Regions from separate parts of the Streptococcus sp. DTU_2020_1000888_1_SI_GRL_NUU_041A genome, predicted to be linked through region 1. Evidence: predicted binding sites of a transcription regulator. Region 1 holds the regulator's gene; each other region holds the start of a gene.
The links. Region 1 encodes Rex, which represses fermentation and respiration genes when NADH is low (regulators of the CRP and FNR family bind a similar motif). Its sites were predicted from a motif close to TTGTGAANTANTTCACAA; they were not measured.

Region 2: a site for Rex is predicted at 2,685-2,702, ahead of adhP (alcohol dehydrogenase AdhP). Genes of this name have one in related genera too.
Region 3: a site for Rex is predicted at 1,376-1,393, ahead of RSK81_RS02060 (class II fructose-bisphosphate aldolase). Genes of this name have one in related genera too.
Region 4: a site for Rex is predicted at 3,809-3,826, ahead of pflB (formate C-acetyltransferase). Genes of this name have one in related genera too.

The regions. Positions count from the first base shown of each region.
Region 1 covers NZ_CP135591.1:1,345,231-1,351,190, reverse strand. Annotated here, with positions in the region: gene RSK81_RS06535 (class A sortase) at 1-541, shown strand, start outside; gene radC (RadC family protein) at 690-1,373, shown strand; gene RSK81_RS06525 (gamma-glutamyl-gamma-aminobutyrate hydrolase family protein) at 1,442-2,134, opposite strand; gene RSK81_RS06520 (redox-sensing transcriptional repressor Rex) at 2,159-2,806, opposite strand; gene RSK81_RS06515 (DUF4649 family protein) at 2,931-3,152, opposite strand; gene RSK81_RS06510 (DUF1831 domain-containing protein) at 3,265-3,612, opposite strand; gene RSK81_RS06505 (cysteine desulfurase family protein) at 3,614-4,726, opposite strand; gene RSK81_RS06500 (ribose-phosphate diphosphokinase) at 4,737-5,693, opposite strand; gene RSK81_RS06495 (CYTH domain-containing protein) at 5,830-5,960, opposite strand, start outside.
Region 2 covers NZ_CP135591.1:2,068,290-2,074,249, reverse strand. Annotated here, with positions in the region: gene RSK81_RS10245 (PTS mannose/fructose/sorbose transporter subunit IIC) at 1-130, opposite strand, end outside; gene RSK81_RS10240 (PTS sugar transporter subunit IIB) at 175-1,170, opposite strand; gene adhP (alcohol dehydrogenase AdhP) at 1,632-2,651, opposite strand; gene RSK81_RS10230 (Cof-type HAD-IIB family hydrolase) at 2,869-3,681, opposite strand; gene RSK81_RS10225 (DUF1361 domain-containing protein) at 3,778-4,407, shown strand; gene RSK81_RS10220 (NCS2 family permease) at 4,552-5,960, shown strand, end outside.
Region 3 covers NZ_CP135591.1:390,173-396,132, forward strand. Annotated here, with positions in the region: gene RSK81_RS02045 (CTP synthase) at 1-550, shown strand, start outside; gene RSK81_RS02050 (GyrI-like domain-containing protein) at 620-1,030, shown strand; tRNA gene RSK81_RS02055 (tRNA-Leu) at 1,175-1,260, shown strand; gene RSK81_RS02060 (class II fructose-bisphosphate aldolase) at 1,438-2,319, shown strand; gene RSK81_RS02065 (pneumococcal-type histidine triad protein) at 2,639-5,071, shown strand; gene RSK81_RS02070 (metal ABC transporter solute-binding protein, Zn/Mn family) at 5,142-5,960, shown strand, end outside.
Region 4 covers NZ_CP135591.1:2,192,885-2,198,844, forward strand. Annotated here, with positions in the region: gene RSK81_RS10805 (CPBP family intramembrane glutamic endopeptidase) at 10-756, opposite strand; gene RSK81_RS10810 (CPBP family intramembrane glutamic endopeptidase) at 802-1,596, opposite strand; gene RSK81_RS10815 (hypothetical protein) at 1,915-2,241, opposite strand; gene dinB (DNA polymerase IV) at 2,454-3,518, opposite strand; gene pflB (formate C-acetyltransferase) at 3,888-5,960, shown strand, end outside.

The DNA of each region.
Region 1 (5,960 bases):
TGACTTTAATAAGGTAGAGTCGCTTTCTACAGAGGCGGTCATCAATGCTCAGTGGAAAGCGCAGCAATTGCCTGTTATCGGAGGCATCTCTATTCCGGAAGTTTCCATGAATTTGCCGATCTTCAAAGGACTGGATAATGCTGGATTGTATTATGGTGCTGGTACGATGAAAGAGACTCAGCAGATGGGGCAGGGGAATTATGCCTTGGCTAGCCACCATGTCTTTGGCATCACAGGGGCTAGCAACATGCTCTTTTCCCCACTGGATCGTGCTAAGGCTGGCATGAAGATCTATATCACTGATAAAGAGCATGTCTATACTTATGTAATCACTAGTGTTGAAACGGTAACTCCAGATCGAACGGATTTGATTGAGGATACCGAAGGCGTTACAGAGATTACTTTGGTTACTTGTGAGGATGCTGCGGCAACCAATCGAACGATTGTCAAGGGAACGTTAGAAGGCTCTGTCGAGTATGACAAGGCTCCTAAGGAAGTTCTTGAATCTTTTAGTAAGTCCTATAATCAAATGCAGATTTAAAGGTAAAAAACATTTCACTCCAAAGGTTAGGAAGAACTCTACTTTTGGAGTGTTTTTTTATCTAAAATTTGTTCTGGACGAAAGATTTTTTGTATCTATTCTTGCTGATTTTGACTCTTTTTCCGAATAATAAGGTAAGGAGGTTTCTATGTATAGCATTTCATTTCAAGATGATATTAGCATGATGCCGCGGGAGCGATTGATGAGAGAAGGCGCTGAAAAACTCAGTAACCAGGAGCTTCTATCAATCTTTCTCAGGACAGGCAACAAAAAAGAAAGTGTTTTTCAAGTTTCTCAAAGAATTTTATCATCAATTTCCAGTTTGAACGATCTCAAGTATTTAACTTTGCAGGAATTGCAAACTATTTCTGGAATCGGTCCGATTAAGGCTGTGGAGCTGCAGGCCATTATCGAATTGGGGCGTCGGATTAACCGAGCAGAGGTTTTGCAAAAAGAGCAGATTATGGGCAGTCAAAAATTAGCCCAGAAGATGCAGCAGGAATTGGGAGATATGAGGCAGGAGTGCTTGGTTGCTATTTATCTTAATAGTCAAAATCAAATTTTGCACCAGCAGACTATTTTTATGGGGACGGTCAGCAGAAGCATTGCTGAGCCAAGAGAGATTCTCCACTACGCTCTCAAGCATCTAGCGACATCTATCATACTGGTACACAATCATCCATCAGGCTCAGTCGTTCCCAGCAGAAATGACGATGAGGTGACCCAGCATATGAAAGAAGCATGTGAGATGATGGGCTTGGTTCTTTTGGATCATTTGATTGTATCCAAGTCCAACTACTATAGCTATCGAGAGGAGACAGATATGATATAATTTGATTTACTTGAATATAAAAAACTTCTATTCGTGTTGAAAAGAAGTTTATCTAGGAGTAGAGGTTTTTAAAGAATATTGACAACATAATCAAACAGAGCTAAGTCTCCTTCTCTGGAGCCAAATAAGAACTCTGGGTGCCATTGGACGCCAAGGAAAGGACTACCGTCAGTAGAAGTGATGGCTTCAATAATCTTATCCCGAGGATCATAGGCGGTGACTTCTAGGCCGGCCGCCAAATCCTTGATACTTTGGTGGTGGAAGGAGTTGATTTCAGATGCTGGTCCATAGATTTCGTGCAGAATAGAACCGTTCTTGGTCACCATGCTTTGAGTCGTGTATTCAGCAGAGCTATCTTGCCAATGATCTTCAATATCTTGATGAAGAGTACCACCTAGGGCTACATTATAAAGTTGGGTTCCGCGGCAGACAGTGAAGATTGGTTTATTTTGGCGGCGAGCTTCCTTGATTAAAGCTAACTCAAAAATGTCTCGCTTGAGTAAATAATCATCGCTGTCAATGGTTTTCTCTTCACCATAGAATTGAGGGCATACATTTTGACCTCCTGTGATGATTAATTTATCGACAATGGAAACATACTGTTTAGCCATTTCTTCATCACCGATTGGCAAAATCATTGGAATTCCGCCAACTTCTTTGACACCCTCAACGAATCCTGTCGCTGTATAGCTCATATGGATGAAGTGATCGTCTGGGATTTCTCTTTCATTTCCGGTTATTCCAATAATAGGTTTACTCATAGAGTGTTTAATACCTCTTTCAAATTAATAATCATTTTTTCTCATGAAGTAGAGCAAAGTCTGCAGTTCGCTAGTCAGGTCAACATACTGGACGACCACATCCTTAGGTAGGGATAGGTTTACAGGTGAGAAACAGAGAATGCCCTTGACACCAGCCTGAACTAAGATAGATGCGACTTCTTGAGCTTTTACGCTAGGTACAGTTAGGATGGCAGTTTGCACATTTCCTGACTGTATTTTTTCTTTGATTTGGGAAATTCCATAGATAGGAATCTCATCGCTGGTTGTGCTGCCAACTTCTGGATGATCATCTGTGTCAAAAGCCATTACAACCTTCATTTTATTGCGCTCATGAAAACGATAGTGCAGCAGAGCCCGCCCCATATTACCAACACCAACAATCATGACATTGGTAATAGCATTGTCGTTTAAGAGGTCAGCAAAAAAGTTCATCAATTTCTTGACATCATAACCAAATCCTCTGCGGCCAAGCTCACCGAAATAAGAAAAATCTCGTCTGACAGTAGCAGAGTCAATACCAATGGCTTCAGCGATTTGCTTGGAGTTGGCTTTTTCGATCTTCTCAGCATTAAAACGTTTAAAAATACGATAGTAGAGCGATAGCCTTTTAGCAGTTGCTCGAGGAATTGTAGTATTTTTTTCAGTTTTCACAAAATCACAACCTTTCTAATTCTATTTTATAGGAAGTTTGTGAAAAAATCAACTAATTAAAGATGTTTAATGCACTAAAAAAGAAAAGAGTGAAAGTTTAAGTTATGTTGCAGTTGCGAAGAGATTAGTCCTGATAGGGAGTTAAGTCTAACTGGTACATCTGGCGGTACAAGTCTCCAATTAGCCCTGCAAAAGGCAGCTGGTGTCCCTTATACGTAACAGAAAGCACCTTGAGCGAGTCAGGAACTGTGACACAGCCAGAGAAGGCGAGAAGAAATTCGTCGAAGTCTTCATAGGTAAGTGTTCGTTTTACCTTATATGAGTCCAAATAGGTCAGTTCAACCATTGTTAATCCTTTCTTTGGGTTCGGTTAGTCTTTTCTTCAAGTGTTCTAAGTAGAAGTCAAGCTCGTTTTTTTAAGAGCCTAAAGCAAAAAAGCAAAATTGCTAGAATCTTGCTTATTGTGGTATCTTTTCAAAAATATTTCTTTCAACCAAGCTATCCATCAAGAAATAGAATTTTTGCTGGATAATGTGATGGTCTTCTGATTTGAAAATATTGACCAAGCGCAGGCCTGATTTGTCAGTGATGTTAATTTTAAAACCATTTAAATCTTTATTGACGATGATTTTCAGCAGAAAACCATTTCCGCTGTTGGGAACAGATTCCAGCAGACGAGAGAGTTCATAGTTTCCAACCTTGCTTTCCGCGAAAGTATTGTCGCGCAAGGTAAATTTCTTGACATTTGGGTGAAGTGAATAGGTATATTCACAGTTTGCTAAGCTAACAGATGTTTGAAAGGCCATCTTATCCTCCTAAAATTTCTTTTAATTTCTTTGTAAATGATTGAATCTCTTGCAGAGTCGTCTGGTCCGAAGTACTGATCCGAATGGACTCGTGCAAGCGGTTGGAATCTTTGCCATACATAGCCTGCAGGACATGACTAGGTTGTATAGCTCCGGCCGTGCAGGCTGATCCTGTTGAAATGGAAAAGCCATTTAAATCCATTTGAAGCAGAAGCAGGTCATTTTTTTGATTGGGAAATCCCAAATTGATGACGTAAGGCAAGCTGGGCTGACTTTCATTTAAGTAAAAGTCAATGTCCGATAAGTCAGCAAGTAAGCTGTCTTTTAAGTCTTGAGCATGCTCTAGATTTTCCTCAAGATTTTCCGTGCTATCTGACAGAGCCGCCGCCATACCTGTGATAGAGATTAGATTTTCAGTTCCGGCCCGGTGTTTTTCTTCCTGGTCGCCACCGTGCATGAAATTGTCAAAATCCATCTTCTTGGCATAAAGGAAGCCAACGCCTTTGGGACCATGAAACTTATGCGCTGAAGCAGAGAGGAAGTCAATCCTTAGCTCGTCAGGGTAGATGGGAAGTTTACCAATTGCTTGGACAGCATCAACGTGAAAAGCAGCAGGATGTTCGTGCAGTAATTCACCAATTTCCTTAATGGGGAGCATGGCACCCGTCTCGTTATTAACCGCCATGACGGACACAAGAATAGTGTCAGGTCTAAGTGCCTTTTTAATATCCGCCGCTCGAATCTGACCATCCACCGGCTGAACAAAAGTAGCTTCAAAGCCGAATTTGTCTACTAAGTACTCCACCACTTCTAAGACAGCATGGTGTTCAATAGCAGTGGTAACAATATGTTTTCCTCGGTTCTGGTGACGAAGGGCATAGCTTTTGATAGCAGTATTGTTGCTTTCAGTGCCACCTGAAGTAAAAAGAATCTTATTGCTTTGAGTATGCAGAGCTTGAGCAATATCCTCACGCGCCTGTCTGAGGAGTTTACTAGCTTCTCGGCCATGACTATGCGTACTGGATGGATTTCCAAAGACGGTCATAGTTTTGGTCATTGCTTGGATTGCAGCAGGCGACAAAGCAGTTGTAGCGGCATTATCTAAATAAATCACTCCGGTTACCTTATTTCTTTTGATAGGCAAAGAGTGGGCTGACTGGTTTTCTCTCTTGAATGCGGACAATAGCATCACCAATCAGTTCACTAGCTGTAATGTAGTGGAGATTCTTAGGTGTTTTTTCTTTGGTATCAACAGAGTCGGTCACAAGAATTTCCCTGATAGGAGAATTATCCAGCAATTCCGCAGCTTTATCCGCGAAGAGACCATGACTGGATACAGCATAGATTTCGACTGCGCCTTCGCGACAGACAATTTTAGCTGCTTCAGAGAAAGTCCGACCGGTATTTAAAATGTCGTCAATAAGAATAGCTTTCTTGCCCTCGACATCTCCAATGATATATCCCTCAGAGCGACCCGCCTCATCTTCGCCATAATCAATGATAGCGATAGGGGCATCCAGATATTCAGCCAAATTGCGGGCGCGTTTTACACCAGAGTTTTTAGGGCTGACGACAACGACATCATCTCCCGTTAACCCCATATTACAATAATGTTTGGCAAAGAGTGGGATAGTGAAGAGGTTATCAACTGGGATATCAAAGAAACCTTGGACCTGCACGGCATGAAGATCCAGAGAAATCACGCGATCTACTCCAGCGCCGACAAGCATGTTGGCAACCAGTTTAGCTGTAATTGGCTCGCGAGGAGCAGCAGTCCGATCCTGACGTGCATAACCAAAATAAGGCATGACAACATTAATCGTATTAGCACTGGCACGCTTGCAGGCATCCACCATAATCAAGAGCTCCATCAAGTGATTATTGACAGGGAAGCTAGTAGACTGAATGATGTAAATGTCATAGCCACGAACACTTTCTTCGATGTTAATCTGAATTTCGCCGTCTGAGAATTGGCGGGAGGAAAGTTTCCCCAATGGAACCCCAGCAGCTTCAGCGATTTTTTCAGCTATGGAATGATTGGAGTTGAGGGAAAAAAGCTTCATATTTTTTTTATCTGACATGAGTTGGACCGTCCTCTTTTTGTCTCATTTCTATAATCTAATGCTCCATGAAATTTATATTTCAATAGTCTTTAGATTGCTACCTTTTATTTTACCAAAAAAATTAGAATATTTCAGCTATTTTGTGGTCGTTGATTTACAAGTTTTCAGAAAATCTTGCTATCTTGCTCTTACTAGGTTTGTAGTCGATGCAGTGCTGTTTTAGGAAGTTGAGGAAATTTTCTTTTCCTTTTTCGAAATCTTCAACTTCGACTTCGAGTTCGAAGT
Region 2 (5,960 bases), 720 kb from region 1:
AATTACCAGTTACCAGTCCAATCAAGGTACAAGCAACCAGCGGTTGGTGGAATTGGAATTGGTCCAAGATACCTTCTAGACCAGCTAAGAAGGCAACAAAGACTACTAAAACCATAGAAATAATAGACATGTTCTAAATCCTTTCCTAAATTAATAAAAGCAAAACGTTTGATTCTACTGCACGTTGGCTTTCTTAATCAAATCAAACAAATCTTTTTTAGAGTCATTTGGTACTTTACGTACGTCGAATTCAACGCCAAGGTCACGCAGCTTTTCATAAGTAGCAACGTCTTCCTTGTCCATTGACAGTACGTTGTTGACCATTGTTTTACCAGTTGAGTGAGCCATGGAACCAACGTTAAGGGTCTTGATTGGCACACCGCCTTCAACAGCACGAAGGGCATCTTGAGGAGTTTCAAACAGAATCAAGGCATGAGTGTTGCCAAAGCGAGGGTCTTTTGAAACAGCAATCAATTTGTCGATTGGGACAACATTGGCTTTGACATTACCTGGTGCAGCTTGCTTAATCAACTCTTTACGAAGTTCGTCTTGAGCTACTGAATCAGAAGCAACGATAATACGATCTGCTTTTGAATCTGGCGTCCAAGCTGTTGCTACCTGACCGTGCAGCAAACGTGTGTCGATCCGGGCAAGGTTGATTTTGAGCTTGCCGTCACCGATTACAGTCCCTTCAGGGATTGCTGCTTGGGCAACTGGAGCAGCCGCAGCAGGAGCATTTGCTTCTTCAGCAGCAGGGTTCAGCTCTTCAGGCAGAGCTTTGACTCCTTCCTTGGCTTCTTTGATAATGTTAGCAACAACAGCTTCAACGCCGGCGTTGGCATCCATCATCCTTTCTGTATAAGCTTGAATCAGCATAGGCAGGTTCAAGCCTGTAATGATAGCGAACTTGCGGTCTGGATTTTCACCCATGACACGGCTAGCTTGGTTGAATGGAGAGCCACTCCAAAGGTCAGCCAAGACCAACACTTCATCGTCCGCATCAAACGAAGCCACAGCGTCATTGAACTTTGCATAGAGATCATCTGGTCCTTCGTTGGGCATGAAAGTTACAACTTGTACTTTTTCCTGCTCACCGAAAATCATAGAACCTGATTGATGAATACCAGCAGCAAATTCACCGTGGCTAGCAATAATGATTCCGATACTCATTATTGACATTCCTCCTTATAAAATGTTTGACTTAAGTTTTAAGAAAACTTTAAGGCAAGTTTATTATAAAACGTTTTCATGAAAAATGCAAGCGTTTGTTCCTAAAAACGACTTTTTCTTTCAAAAATGTCAGTATTTGCTGAAACCCTGATAAATATAGGTATAAGCAAACCATAGCTATAGAAATGTTTTAATAAATTAGGAAAACAGAAAATACAATAGGTCAATATATGAAAGAATGTTGAAATAATATGAAAGAGACTTTTGAAATGAAAGAAAAGAATCGTGTTTGAGAAAGTGTTTATTTTTCAAAAAAGAAAGAGGAGGACCAAAGACAAGAAATTGCATCTTATGTCTTTAGTCTCCCTCTGTAATGGCAAAAGTTTCTATATAATATCAAGTTTGTCCATCATAAGTTTCCAAAAGTTTGGTAAATGTTGGGATTGACATGTTTTAAAGTATTAGTGTGTGAAGTCAAGGACCATACGTCCCTGAATAGTACCCGCTTCCATTTCGTCAAAGACATCCACTGCATCTGAAACAGGACGTTTTTGAACGACAGGAACCACCAATCCTTCAGCACCAAACTGGAAGGCTTCTTCCAAGTCCTTACGTGTACCAACGAGGGAACCGATGACTTGGATACCATCTAAAACGGTTTTGACAATGCTGAGGTCCATCATTTCAGATGGCAATCCAACGGCAACTACTCGACCGCCAGCACGAACAGAGTCAACAGCTTGGTTGAAGGCAACTTTAGAAACGGCTGTTACTACGGCAGAATGAGCACCGCCAGTTTTTTCTTGGATAAGAGCAGCGACATCTTCAACTTCATAGCCGTTGATGACGATATCAGCACCAACTTCTTTGGCCAGAGCGAGCTTGTCATTGTTGATATCAACAGCGACAACATGTGCGTTAAAGACTTTCTTGGCATATTGAACCGCTAGGTTACCCAATCCACCTGCTCCAAAGATTACTGTCCATTGTCCTGGCTGCAGCTGGGCTTCTTTAATGGCTTTGTAGGTAGTTACGCCAGCACAGGTGATAGAAGAAGCTTGGGCAGGATCCAGTCCTTCAGGAACTTTGACAGCATAGTCAGCTGTTACGATACATTGCTCTGCCATCCCACCGTCAACAGAGTAACCAGCATTTTTTACTGTACGGCAAAGGGTTTCGCGACCAGTTGTACAGTATTCACAAGTGCCGCAGCCTTCAAAGAACCAAGCGACACTGACGCGGTCTCCGACCTTGAGACTTTTTACATCTGGAGCGATTTCTTTGACAATACCGATACCTTCATGCCCAAGAACGCGACCCGGTACCTTACCAAAGTCACCATGCGCGACGTGTAAATCAGTATGGCAGACACCGCAGTATTCAATGTCAACGAGAGCTTCCCCTGTTTCAAGAGGACGAAGTTCCTTATTTTCGATGAGTTGGACATTGGTTCCTTCTGGATTTACAACAACTGCTTTCATAAGTAGTTTCCTCCTGTTATTTAGTTTTCGATTATGTTAATTATATCACAAACTTAAACAAATAGCAAACGCTTACAATTTCAAGTAAAAGTAACCTTTAAAACTATGGTACTGCGGATAAGCTCTGATTTTTAAAGCTTTTAAGCATGATTGAGGTCGAGAGAAGACAAAAAATAAAAGACAAACTCTCGAACAGAGTTTGCCTAATTGTCTACTTTTATAAAAAGAGTTTGTTTAGCTCGTGGGCGACGCCATCTTGGTCGTTAGTCAAAGACAACTGCTGGTCTGCGTAGGGCAGCAGGTCAGTATTGGCATTTTTCATGGCATAGCCAGTGCCAGCAAAGGACAGCATCTCAGTATCATTTTGCTCATCGCCAAAGGCAATCAGATTTTTACGATCCACATTGAGAACATTAAGCAGGTACTGAAGGGCGAAGGCTTTGTTGACCCCTTTGGGAGCACACTCGAGAATGTTGAGCGGTCCGCCCCAAGAGTTGATGGCAAGTTCATGCTGGTAAAAAGCATTCATTTCCTCTGCCAGAGCATATTTGTCAGCTGCTCGTGTCTGCAGGAGAATGGCGTTAGGATTCTCCGTTACTAGATTGGCTTGAAACTGATTTTCAGGCTTAAAAGCATCGATGCCAAAGAGCTTGGGATCAGCAATTTCTTCATTAGGATTGGTGATATAAAATTTATTGCGGTATTCGCCGGCAATGAAATCCGCTTCAATCTCATCCCTGCGCTTAACCATATCCAGCAGAAAGGACTTATCCAGCGTCAGCGATTTTTCAAAGTCCCATTTCTTTTCTGGAATGTGAGTCAGAGAGCCATTGAAGTTAATCATGGGCGTATTGAGCTCTAATTCTTTATAATATTTCAAAGCCATGCGGTAGGGCCGTCCTGTTGTGATGATGACCTTGTGGCCCTTTTGGGAAATTTTTTTGATGGTTTCTTTGGTGAAGTCAGACAGATTGCTGTTAGAATCCAGCAAGGTTCCGTCCAAATCCACAGCGATTACTTTTTTTGTCATGTGAGTCTCTTTTCAGTGATAATACAGACTATTATAACAGAATTCAGTGTAAATAACACGACTTATGTTATAATGGTGCTCTAATCAGTCACAATTATGACACACCAAGGAGGAGCTTTTTTTATGCGTAAACCGTTCATGATTCATGCTCTTTTTCTAATGATTGCCTTTTTTATCTATATCCAATCTCTAAATGGCGGTCCAACCTATCTCATCTGGAATATGACCTTGGCCTTAATCAGCTATGATGCAGCTGTCTTGACGCTTTTATTCAAGAAGCAGAAGTGGGCTTATCCTCTTCTTTTCCTGTTGTGGTTGCTTTTCTTCCCCAACACTTTCTATATGATTACTGATTTGATTCATATGACTTGGGTGGCAGATGTTCTGAGTAAGCCAAGTGTTTTTCTGCTCTTTTTAGCTTTTGTTTCCAGTATTTTATTCGGGATTTTCTGTGGTATGGAGAGCTGGTATGTCATCAAGGAGCGTTGGAAGCTTAACTGGTATTTGGATCTATTGCTGACGGCAGCTCTGTCGGCTGTGTCCAGTCTGGCTATCTACATAGGACGTTATGATCGCCTCAATAGCTGGGATTTATTACTTCATCCACAGCTGGTTATACAGAAGCTTTTGCAAACTTTGCAGCCTGATCGACTGCTTTTCATACTTGGTTTTACTTTTTTACAGTTTATGAGTTTGGTATTTCTGATGAGAGATAATAAAAAATAAGAATAGCGAGACATTCATCTTGAAAAAGTGAATGTTTTTTATTATAATCTAAGTTATCGTTCGCAAATAAACGAAATTCAATCTTTTTTCTTTTTTGTTGAACTAGATATTAGAAATTTTACTCAAAAGGAGATTTATTGAAAAATGGATAAATTTTTCAAACTGACCGAAAAAGGGACGGATGTCCGGACAGAAGTTTTGGCGGGTCTGACGACTTTCTTTGCCATGTCCTACATTTTATTCGTCAATCCGGCCATGCTGGCTCAGACAGGTATGCCCAAGCAGGGTGTTTTTCTAGCTACGATTATCGGAGCTGTTGCCGGAACCTTGATGATGGCCTTCTTTGCCAACTTGCCTTATGCGCAGGCACCGGGCATGGGGTTGAATGCCTTTTTCACTTTTACGGTCGTCTTTGCCTTGGGTTACACTTGGCAGGAAGCCTTGGCTATGGTCTTTATCTGCGGGATTATTTCGCTTATTATCACTCTGACCAAGGTGCGTAAGATGATTATTGAGTCAATTCCAGGCTCCTTGCGCGCAGCTATTTCAGCAGGAATCGGAGTCTTTCTGGCTTATGTAGGTATTAAAAATGCTGGCTTGCTCAAGTTTTCAATCGATCCGGGAAACTATACAGTAGCTGGCAAGGGAGCAGATAAAGCTGCAGCGGCTATTACGGCTAATTCAGCAGCAACTCCAGGTCTGGTAGACTTTAACAATCCAGCGGTCCTAGTAGCCCTGGTTGGTTTGGCCATCACAATCTTCTTTATCGTGAAAAATATCAAGGGTGGTGTTATCCTATCCATCCTAGTAACGACAGTGGTAGCTATTCTGGTTGGCTTGGTTGATTTGTCATCTATTGATTTTGGGCAGAATAACATTGGTACTGCTGTTAATGAACTGGGGCAGATTTTTGGGGTGGCAGTAGGTCCGAAAGGTCTGGGTGCCCTTTTAGCAGATTCAGCTCGCTGGCCCCAGACATGTATGGCTATTCTGGCTTTCTCCTTGACAGATATTTTTGATACCATTGGTACCTTGATTGGGACAGGTGAAAAGGTCGGGATTGTGGCGACTTCTGGGGAAAACCATGAATCAGAAGGTTTGGATAAGGCTCTTTACTCGGATCTCATCGGAACCTCTATTGGCGCCATTGCTGGAACTTCTAATGTGACGACTTATGTGGAGTCTGCAGCTGGTATCGGAGCTGGAGGCCGAACAGGTCTGACCGCCTTGGTCGTAGCCATCTGCTTTGCGGTGTCAAGCTTCTTTAGCCCACTCTTGGCTATTGTTCCTAATGCTGCAACTGCACCGATTCTCATTATCGTGGGGATTATGATGCTGGCTAGTCTGAAAAACATCCATTGGGATGATATGGCGGAGGCCATTCCAGCTTTCTTTACTTCTATTTTTATGGGATTTGCCTATTCTATCACTCACGGGATAGCAGCTGGGTTTATCACCTACACTTTGGTCAAAATCTTCAAAGGTCAAGCCAAGGATGTGCATTCTATGATTTGGATTTTGGATCTTCTCTTTATTTTGAATTTCGTAAATCT
Region 3 (5,960 bases), 960 kb from region 1:
CTTTGGTCAGAGAGGAACTGAGGGTAAGATTCAGGCAATTCGCTATGCGCGTGAGCAGGATGTACCTATGTTGGGGATTTGCTTGGGCATGCAGTTAACCTGTGTCGAATTCGCCCGTCATGTCCTAGGGCTGGCAGATGCCAACTCAGCAGAGCTCAATCCAGACACACCGTATCCGATTATTGACCTCATGCGTGATCAGATTGATGTCGAAGACTTGGGTGGGACGCTGAGGCTGGGGCTCTATCCTTCTAAACTTAAGCATAATTCTAAAGCAGCAGCAGCTTACGACCATCAAGAAGTCGTGCAGCGCCGTCACCGTCATCGCTATGAGTTTAACAATGCTTTCCGCGAGCAGTTTGAGGCGGCAGGATTTGTATTTTCTGGAGTTTCACCAGACAATCGCTTGGTCGAAATAGTGGAAATCCCAGAAAATAAATTCTTCGTAGCCTGTCAGTATCACCCAGAGCTTTCCAGCCGCCCGAACCGACCTGAAGGTCTTTATACAGCCTTTGTCACAGCAGCGGTAGAAAAGAGCTCGGAGAGATAGACCTGCTTTTTCTAGGATAAGCGATTTTTCTAGAGAAATGTTATAATGAAAGCAAAAGGAGGGAAGAAGATGTTTCTAAACATTTTAGCTAGTATTCGTACTAATAATTTCCAAGATGAGCATTGTGTAGAAAAAATCCAAGCTCTCTGGCAGGAACAAGAGGGGGCTGTGAAAGAAGCTTTTGCTGAAGGGGAACCGGTCTATGCTGTCTATCATGACTATGCCAGTGATTACAAAGGAGACTACAGTCTCTCTATCTGCCGTTTGACAGATGGGGAAGTCTATGATTTTGATACATCCGAGCAGACCTATCAAGTATTTGAGGCTGATAAGGAGGATCCTCAAGCGATTCTTCATGCTTGGCAGAGGATTTGGCAGGCAGAAGAAACAGGTGAGCTTCATCGGGACTATACTATTGACTTTGAAAAATACGATCCCGACCAAACTGTGGCTGTCTTTATTGCGACTCAGCAACCTTGAGTTTTCTGTGTTCCTTCCGTAGCTTCATTTTCGCTTAGATTTTCCAATTTTACTGATTGAGTAGAAAGTTGATTTTTTGAAATAAACTAAAAAATTTTCTTGACAAGCCTTAGCTGTCCTGTTATACTAGTAAGGTACTCAATCGCGGGGATGGCGGAATTGGCAGACGCGCAGGACTAAGGATCCTGTGACCGCTTTAGGTCGTGAGGGTTCAAGTCCCTCTCTCCGCATCAAGTAAGCTGGCTTCGGTCAGCTTTTTCTTTTTGCAATAGAGACGCTTAAAAAGGCTGAGTGTCTCCCTGTAATTCTTTAAAATTTCAGGAAAAACTAGCAATTTTAGTGAAAAAGTGATAAAATAAACAATGTAAGTGGTTTAACCACAAAAAATAAGAGGAGGCCTGATAAGAATGGCAATCGTTTCAGCAGAAAAATTTGTCCAAGCAGCTCGTGACAATGGTTACGCAGTTGGTGGATTCAACACAAACAACCTTGAGTGGACTCAAGCTATCCTGCGTGCGGCAGAAGCAAAGAAAGCACCAGTGCTTATCCAAACTTCAATGGGTGCTGCTAAATACATGGGTGGCTACAAAGTTGCTCGTAACTTGATCGCTAACCTTGTAGAATCAATGGGCATCACTGTACCAGTTGCGATTCACTTGGACCATGGTCACTACGAAGATGCACTTGAGTGTATTGAAGTTGGTTACACTTCTATCATGTTTGATGGTTCACACCTTCCAGTAGAAGAAAACCTTAAATTGGCTAAAGACGTTGTTGAAAAAGCACACGCTAAAGGTATCTCAGTAGAAGCTGAAGTTGGTACTATCGGTGGTGAAGAAGACGGTATCATCGGTAAAGGTGAATTGGCTCCAATCGAAGATGCTAAAGCAATGGTTGAAACTGGCATCGACTTCTTGGCAGCAGGTATCGGTAACATCCACGGCCCATACCCAGCAAACTGGGAAGGTCTTGACCTTGACCACTTGAAGAAATTGACAGAAGCTCTTCCAGGCTTCCCAATCGTATTGCACGGTGGTTCAGGTATTCCTGATGACCAAATCCAAGCAGCTATCAAACTTGGTGTTGCGAAAGTTAACGTTAACACTGAATGCCAAATCGCATTCGCTAACGCAACTCGTAAATTTGCTCGCGACTACGAAGCAAACGAAGCAGAATACGACAAGAAGAAACTCTTCGACCCACGTAAATTCTTGGCTGACGGTGTAAAAGCTATCCAAGCATCAGTTGAAGAACGTATCGACGTATTCGGTTCAGAAGGTAAAGCTTAAGAAGCTTGATATATTTTTAAAAAAGTTTATCCGAAAGGATAAGCTTTTTTTGTATTATGACAATTGGACAAATAAAGAACAAATAATATTTTTCTTACAATCTAATAAAAAAATCTTGACAGACTAGATGATGAGGAGTAAAATATTAACCAGTTAATTAACTAGTTAATGAGTTTAATAAGTTGTTAAAAATTGAGTTTCTGCTATATTTTATAGAAAAAATATTTAGATGATTTCTTTGGGGGTATATTATGAGTTAATTGTAAATTGTGATAAGTTTTAGCGAATTCTGTATAATCAAAAAAGAAAGTGATATTCAATGGAAAAAAATAAGAAATACTTAACAGGAATTGTTGTCATTGCTACTGTGGGTCTTTTTGCTCATCAGCTAGGTTATTATCAGGCAAACAGTTCGATTAAAAAATCCAATCGAGTTAGCTATATTGATGGTAAGCAAGCTGTTCAAAAGTCTGAGGAGTTAACGCCTGACGAAGTAAGCAAAAAAGAGGGGATTAACGCGGAGCAGATTGTTATCAAGATTACTGATCAGGGTTATGTCACTTCTCATGGTGATCACTATCATTATTATAATGGGAAAGTTCCATATGATGCTATTTTCAGCGAAGATCTTTTGATGAAAGATCCCAACTATCAACTTAGGACTGAGGATATTGTCAATGAAGTCAAGGGTGGATATGTTATCAAGGTTAATGGGCAATATTATGTTTATCTGAAAGATATAGCTCGTGCGGATAATATTCGCAGTAAGGAAGAGATTAATCGTCAAAAGCAGGAACATGGTCATAATGTTACGAAAATAAGCAATGAAGTAGCAGCAGCTAGAGCTCAAGGCCGTTATACAACAGATGATGGCTATGTTTTTAATGCTTCAGACATTATTGAGGATACGGGAGATGCCTATATCGTACCTCATGGTAATCATTTTCACTATATCCCAAAGAGTGATTTGTCGCCTAGTGAGCTAGCTGCAGCTCAAGCTTACCTATCAGGTAGAGGAAAAGTAGCTAGTACTGTAGTCAGCCGTTCGTATAATAATGGAAACGGTGGCTGGATACAGACACAACCTACTTTTACTCAAATTTCAAACAACTATCAACCGAGTCAAGGAGAAGATGTTAAGGGTCTCCTTCAGCAACTTTATAATCTTCCACTTAGTCAGCGTCATGTTGAATCAGATGGCTTGATCTTTGATCCAGCACAAATTACTAGTCGAACACAAAATGGAGTAGCAGTGCCACATGGTAATCATTATCACTTTATTCCTTATACACAAATGTCGGCATTGGAAGAAAAGCTTGCTCGGACAATTCCTCTTATAAGTCAGCCTAATAAACCTATGTTAGGATTGACACCTTATAGACCTATACCAACTCCGATACTAACTCCATCTCAACCAGCTTTAAAACCGATTCTTCCTCCAAAGTTAAATTTGGAACATGCGGATTCATTGGATAAGGATTTAATCCAGCAGGTTGTTAGGAAAATAGCTGACGGTTATGTGCTAGAGGATAAAGGAGTGTCCCGCTATCTTTTAGCTAAAGACTTGCCTAAAGAGATTATTACAGCGATTGAAAATAAATTGGCGAAGCAGAAAAGCATACCTCATGTCCTGCAAGCTAAGAAAGAATCAGTTGAACCGAAAGATCAAGAGTTTTATGATAAGGTATATGGTCTTCTGACTCAGACCCATCAGCAATTGCTAGAAAATAAGGGACGTTTGTCAGATTTTCAAGCCTTGGATGATTTAGTGAAGCGTTTGAATGATGAAACAAGTGATAAGGTGCAATTAATTGATGACTTATTAGCATTTCTTGCGCCTATCAATCATCCAGAACGTCTAGGCAAAGCAAATTCACAGATTGAGTATACTGAAACCGAAGTTCGAGTAGCCCAGCTAGCTGACAAATATACGACATCTGATGGATATATCTTTGATGCGCGCGATATTATCAGCGACGAAGGAGATGCTTATGTAACCCCTCATATGGGACACAGTCACTGGATAGGAAAAGATAGTCTTTCAGCTAAAGAAAAAGCAGCTGCTCAGACCTATACTAAAGAAAAAGGTCTGCTTCCACCTGCACCAACAGATGATTCCAAAGCCAATCCAAGTGGAGAAAGTGCGTCTGCTATCTACGAACGTGTTCAAGGAGAGAAACGGATACCGCTCGTTCGTCTGCCTTACAATGTTGAGCATACTGTAGCAGTAAAAAATGGTAATCTGATTATCCCTCATAAGGATCACTACCACAACATCAAATTTGCTTGGTTCGATGATAAGACTTACCGAGCTCCTAATGGCTATACATTAGAGGATTTATTTGCAACTATCAAGTATTATGTTGAACATCCAGATGAGCGACCACAGTCTAGCGATGGATGGGGGAATGCAAGTGATCATGTTTTAGGTAAAAAAGATGACAAGGAGGATGCTGTTAGCCCAGAGAAACCTCAAGAAGAAGTTGAAGAGGAAACACCAACTGAGCCAGAAGTACCTCAAGTTGAAACTGCTAAAGTAGAAGCTAAGTTGCAAGAGGCGGAAGACTTACTTGAAAAGACGACGGATCCAAGTTTGAAATCCAATGCAACTGAGACCTTAACAGGATTGCGAAATAATCTTAATTTAGGGACTATGGATAATAATAACATCATGGCAGAAGTAGAAAAACTGTTAACCTTGTTGAAATCAGCTGTTTCAACACCTGCTACTAATACAGAAACAACACCTTGATTTTTATCTGTTTTTAGATATGAATGTTTTATTGATAAATAAAAGATGAACCAACAATTTTGGAGTTAATATGAAGAAAAGAACTGCAGTATTAATAACGCTGAGTATACTAGCTCTGATGCTGGGAGCGTGTACTCAGAAAGAAGAACAACAAGCTAAAGGTTTGAAGATTGTGACCAGTTTTTATCCGGTTTATGCCATGGTTAAAGAAGTATCTGGTGATTTGAATGATGTTCGCATGATTCAATCTAGTACAGGGATCCATTCTTTTGAACCATCAGCTAATGATATAGCGTCTATCTATGATGCGGATGTTTTTGTCTATCATTCACATACCTTAGAGTCATGGGCGGGGAGCCTAGATCCAAATTTGCAAAAATCTAAGGTGAAAGTGCTGGAAGCATCCGAAGGAATGACCTTGGAGCGTGTACCGGGTTTGGAAGACGTGGAAGCTGGCGAAGGAATCGATGAAAAAACTCTCTACGATCCTCATACATGGCTAGATCCTGAAAAAGCTGGTGAAGAAGCGCAGATTATTGCGGATAAGCTATCTGAACTCGATAAAGAACACAAGGAAATATATCAAAAAAATGCTAAGAAATTCATTTCTAAAGCTCAAGAATTGACCAAAAAATACCAACCAATCTTTGAAAAGGCTAAGCAAAAGACTTTCGTAACTCAACATACTGCGTTCTCGTATTTAGCAAAGCGGTTTGGTTTGCAGCAGCTAGGTATTGCAGGGATTTCTCCTGAACAAGAGCCAAATGCAAGGCAGCTTACTGAAATTCAAGAATTTGTGAAAACATATAAAGTTAAAACGATTTTTACCGAAAGCAATGCATCGTCGAAAGTGGCAGAAACGCTCGTCAAGTCAACGGGAGTCAGACTG
Region 4 (5,960 bases), 850 kb from region 1:
AAAATATCTTTAAGCCTTGTCTTGCTGATCCCTTTGATACCAAAGATAGATACTGTAAGCCGCCATCAAGATATAGCCTAGGAAAAAGAGCGGATTTTCCGTCCCCTTCCCCAGGAAAATGCCTTCACCAATGGTATTGATGGCCCCGTGGAAAAGAACACAGTAAAGGATGGACTGACTGACCTTGTAAAGAGCCGCCAGCCAGAAACGGGCGAGCAGGCAGGCGGCAGTAAAGACTAGAAAAGAAGTCCCTGCCTGACTGCTGCCGGGGGTAAAGAAGAGGGGCAGATGCCAGACAGCCCAAATCAGACCGGTTGTTACAGTCGCTATCGGAAAGGGCAGAAGTCTTTCCAGAGTCGGCTGCAGAAAACCTTGCCAGCCAATCTCTTCATTGCCGCCTGTCAGAAGAGTCGTCATGAGAAAAAGCAGAGCAATCCTGAGGGGGCTAAAACCAGGCAGGAGCGGGCTCCAAAAGACTATGGAAAGGGTATAAAGAATTGTCAAAATCAAGAGATGGACCCAAGTCCTTTTTCGGGCCGATCCGATAGAAGCCAAGAGCTCCTTGAACGATTTTCCTAAGACCAGTTTGGCTCCAATGGCCGGGCCAAAAACACCAACGATGGTTAGGACCTGGGAAATAATAGGAATTCTCAGGAAAGCCGAAGCCAGCCAAGCAGACCAGCTGATGCCAAAAGTCCAGGCCAGAAAGGGCAGGATATGCCTTGTCTCTGGCTCTACATGTGTTTGTGTTTTCATATGATTACTCCTTTTTCTTTGGAAGAAGAGCGATTGCCAAGATTTTTAGCCTGCATCTTTCTGAACTCCTTTCCGGTTGCCCTTCCAATACCACCAGCCGACCAGCAGGGCGGTCATGACCAGATTAGCAGCCTGGAAGCTGAGATACCTTCCGCCATTTGTAGCACTGCCGACAATCGTCGCCTGAGCAAAGTTAATGCAGCCGTGAAAGACCATGCAGGCAAAGACAGAGGCCGTCTGCTTGTAGAGAACCGCCTGACAGAAACAGAGCAAGATACCAAAGGAGAGATAGAAGGGCAAAGAAATCTGACTTTGACTCGTTCCCGGAATCAGCCAGAGGGGCAGATGCCAGGCCACCCAGACCAGAGCCGTGATGACAGTTGCCAGAGGGAAGGAGAATTTTTTCTCCAGAGCCGGCTGCAGGAGGCCCCGCCAGCCCAGTTCTTCATTGCCGCCCCCAGCAAAGGTGACAAAGGTCCAGCCCAGAGGAAACATCAGAATGGCATTCAGAGGCGGCAGGGCTGGATTGGCGATAAAAAGGGTCAAAACCCGAACCAGACAGAAGGCCAGCATATAAATCCACCAGCCCTTAGCATGAGAAAAGATAAAGTCCAGCATCTTCTTGGGATGAGAAATTTTGAGGCTGATAAAAGTTCCCAAAGTCGGTCCGAAGCCCCCGATGAAATTGAGAGCAAAGCCCAAAGGCTCAGCCCCGTTGGTCAGCTTCAGGGCGGTTAAAATATACTGAAGCAGCCAGGCTCCCCAGGTAATGCCAAAAGTCCAGGCCAGAAAGGGCAGGATATGCCTTGTCTCTGGCTCTACATGTGTTTGTGTGTTCATACGATAACTCCTTATCAAATGTAGAATAGTGAAAAGTCATCCGAAAACTGGACAAAGGCATCCTTTACTTTCAGTCTTTCAGATGATTGCCTGTTTTGAAACGCAGATTTTTAAAATCCGACCATTCGGTTTGTTTTATTATAAAAAATAAAGACCTGCGCCAAATAGAAAACGTAGTCTTTTAGTCCTTGACTAAACTAAAAAGCAAAGATAGACTAAATAATGCTAAAAGTTATGTCAGCACCGTTTAGCTACTGCCTGCTGCTTTTAGTTTCTAAGTTGTCCTGACTCTGATGCTTAAGACAGGCCATTTCTCTGCTACTTGCTCCTTTCTTTATTTTGCAATCGCCGGATATGCCAGAGATTGGAGGCAAGGCTCAGACCCCCTACTGCCATAATACCCAGTCCTCGCCAAGGGCTAAAGACAGAAGTCAGCAAGCCACCAGCAAGGACAGCATATCCAGCTTTGACTCCCCACTTAGAATAGCGTATGAGATTCTCACCCTGTGTTATCTTTTCTAGCCACACCTTACGTTTTTCTGCCTGCTGCTGCAAAAACTCTTTCTGACCTTCCCGCTGCCGATCCAGCTCCTGATTAAACTTGAGGATGTGCTCGCTTGTTTTTTCTACTACAGATTTCTTCATTTCGGCTCCTTTCTTTTTAAAAACCGACCAGACGGTTTTTTATTTTATAAACTCAGTATAACAGACACAGAAAACTTTGTCCAGTATTTTTTCAAAAAAGATTATTTTTAGTCAATGAAAATTATCAGACAACTTAGAAACTCGTCACAAGCAACTCTCTCATACTAAAAACTATATCTAAAAAAGCCCGGTAATGAACCAAGCCTTTATCTTTATTCAAACCCCGTCACTGTCAGTCCTAGCAGACGAATACCTCGTGGTTGTTCTTCCAAGCTATCGTAAATCTCATGAGCCGTTCGCTCGATTTGCTCCTTGTCTTGAGTGGCTAGATTCAAACTTTTCCTTTTAGTCAAGATGGAGAAATCAGCATAGCGGATTTTCAGAACGATAGTTCGCCCTTTCTTGTCATGCTTAGTCAAGCTATTTTCTACCTTCTGTGCCAGCAGGGTCAGCTCTTTCTTGATGTCCTCCTCACTATAGAGCAGTTTGGCATAGGTCCGCTCCTTCCCGATCGACTTACGAATACGATTGGATTTGACTGGACTATTGCTGATGCCACGCGCTTTACGATAGAGATCAAAACCAAAGCGACCAAACTTATCAATCAAGGTCATTTCTGATACCTTGAGCAGATCTGCACCGGTATAAATACCCATGCCATGTAGTTTTTCAACGCTCTTCTTACCAACTCCATGAAACTTGGCAATATCCATAGGCGCCAGAAAGGCCTCTGCTTCCTCAGGCAGAATAACAGTCAGACCATGAGGCTTCTCATAGTCACTGGCAATCTTGGCCAGAAACTTATTATAAGAAACGCCTGCCGAAGCTGTCAGATGGAGTTCATTCCAGATATCATGCTGAATCAGCTTGGCTATTTTGACTGCGGATTTAATCCCCAGCTTGTTTTCCGTTACATCCAGATAAGCCTCGTCGATGCTCATGGGTTCAATCAAGTCCGTATAACGTTTGAAAATTTCTCGGATCTGCAATCCGACCGCCTGATATTTTTCGTAATTCCCCGAGATAAAAATCCCCTGGGGACAACGCTCATAGGCTTCCTTGGAGCTCATAGCCGAATGAACTCCGAACTTTCTGGCCTCATAATTGCAGGTGGAGACGACACCACGACCGCCTGTCAAGCGTGGGTCGCTGCCGATAATGACTGGATGCCCCTTTAACTTAGGATTATCCCGCTCTTCCACCGAAGCGAAAAAAGCATCCATATCAATGTGGATAATCTTCCGAGATGTATCGTTAATCAGTGGAAAAATCAGCATACCCTCCTCCTTTCTCCTGCCATCAATCTCAGCTTACAGGCTTTCACAAAGTCAGCCCTTTTTGCTCAAATAAATCTGAAACAGTTTTTCGTTCTTGTAAAAAGTATTTTAAACGTAAGATTCTTCGTCAGCAATTTTTGTATGACATTTTAATTACTTTTATTATAACTTTTTTACCCATTTTTCCAAAATATTTGAAAAGAGTTATGTTTTTCAAATCTATAGTACACATCTGAGACTTTTTACTTTCTGTATTATAAAAGAAAGTCTTTCTTTCTGCCAAAAATGGTTTGTGAAACCGATTACCATATGATATACTTTACTTATAAATGTAACAGTTTATGTTGCTAGAATAAAGAGGAAAATCAAATGGTTGTAAAAACAGTTGTTGAAGCTCAAGATATTTTTGACAAAGCTTGGGAAGGCTTCAAAGGTGAAGACTGGAAAGAGAAAGCAAGTGTTTCTCGCTTCGTTCAAGCTAACTACACACCTTATGATGGAGATGAAAGCTTCTTGGCAGGTCCTACTGAGCGCTCACTCCACATCAAGAAAATCGTAGAAGAAACAAAAGCTCACTACGAAGAAACTCGTTTCCCAATGGACACTCGTCCAGCATCTATCGCTGATATTGACGCTGGTTACATTGACAAGGACAACGAACTGATTTACGGTATCCAAAACGACGAACTCTTCAAATTGAACTTCATGCCAAAAGGCGGTATCCGCATGGCTGAAACTACTTTGAAAGAAAATGGATACGAACCAGATCCTGCTGTTCACGAAATCTTTACTAAATATGTTACTACAGTAAATGACGGTATCTTCCGTGCTTACACTTCTAACATCCGCCGTGCTCGTCACGCCCACACTGTAACTGGTCTTCCAGATGCTTACTCACGCGGACGTATCATCGGTGTTTACGCACGTCTTGCTCTTTATGGAGCTGACTACCTCATGGCTGAAAAAGTTCGCGACTGGAATGGTTTGACTGATATTGACGAAGAAACAATCCGTCTGCGCGAAGAAATCAACCTGCAATACCAAGCACTTGGTGAAGTTGTAAAACTTGGTGACCTTTACGGAGTTGACGTTCGCCGTCCTGCTTTCGACGTTAAAGAAGCTATCCAATGGACTAACATCGCCTTCATGGCTGTCTGCCGTGTCATCAACGGTGCTGCTACTTCTCTCGGACGTGTGCCTATCGTTCTTGACATCTATGCTGAACGTGACTTGGCTCGCGGTACTTACACTGAATCAGAAATCCAAGAATTTGTTGATGATTTCGTTATGAAACTTCGTACAGTGAAGTTTGCTCGTACGAAAGCTTACGACCAACTTTACTCTGGTGACCCAACCTTCATCACTACTTCTATGGCAGGTATGGGTAACGACGGCCGTCACCGTGTTACAAAGATGGACTACCGTTTCCTTAACACACTTGACAACATTGGTAACTCCCCAGAACCAAACTTGACCGTTCTCTGGACTGACAAACTTCCATACTCATTCCGTCGCTACTGTATGCACATGAGCCACAAGCACTCTTCTATCCAATACGAAGGTGTAACAACAATGGCTCGAGATGGTTACGGTGAAATGAGCTGTATCTCTTGTTGTGTGTCTCCGCTTGACCCTGAAAATGAAGAACAACGCCACAACATCCAATACTTTGGTGCTCGTGTAAACGTGCTGAAAGCCCTTCTGACAGGTCTTAACGGTGGTTACGACGATGTTCATAAAGACTACAAGGTATTTGACATCGAACCTATCCGTGACGAAGTTCTTGAATTCGAATCAGTTAAAGCGAACTTTGAAAAATCTCTGGACTGGTTGACTGACACTTACGTAGATGCTTTGAACATCATCCACTACATGACTGACAAGTACAACTACGAAGCTGTTCAAATGGCCTTCTTGCCAACTTACCAACGCGCTAACATGGGATTCGGTATCTGTGGATTTGCCAACACTGTTGATACCTTGTCTGCTATCAAGTATGCAACTGTTAAGCCAATCCGCGACGAAAATGGCTATATCTACGACTATGAAACGATCGGAGAATACCCACGTTGGGGTGAAGATGACCCTCGCTCAAACGAACTGGCTGAATGGTTGGTTGAAGCTTACACAACTCGTCTGCGCAGCCACAAACTGTATAAGAATGCAGAAGCTACTGTGTCTCTTCTGACTATCACATCTAACGTTGCTTACTCTAAACAAACTGGTAACTCACCAGTTCACAAAGGAGTTTACCTCAACGAAGATGGTAGCGTAAACTTGTCTAAATTGGAATTCTTCTCACCAGGTGCTAACCCATCAAACAAGGCAAAAGGTGGCTGGTTGCAAAACTTGAACTCTCTTGCTAGTCTGGACTTCAGTTACGCAGCTGACGGTATCTCATTGACAACTCAAGTATCACCTCGTGCGCTTGGTAAGACACAC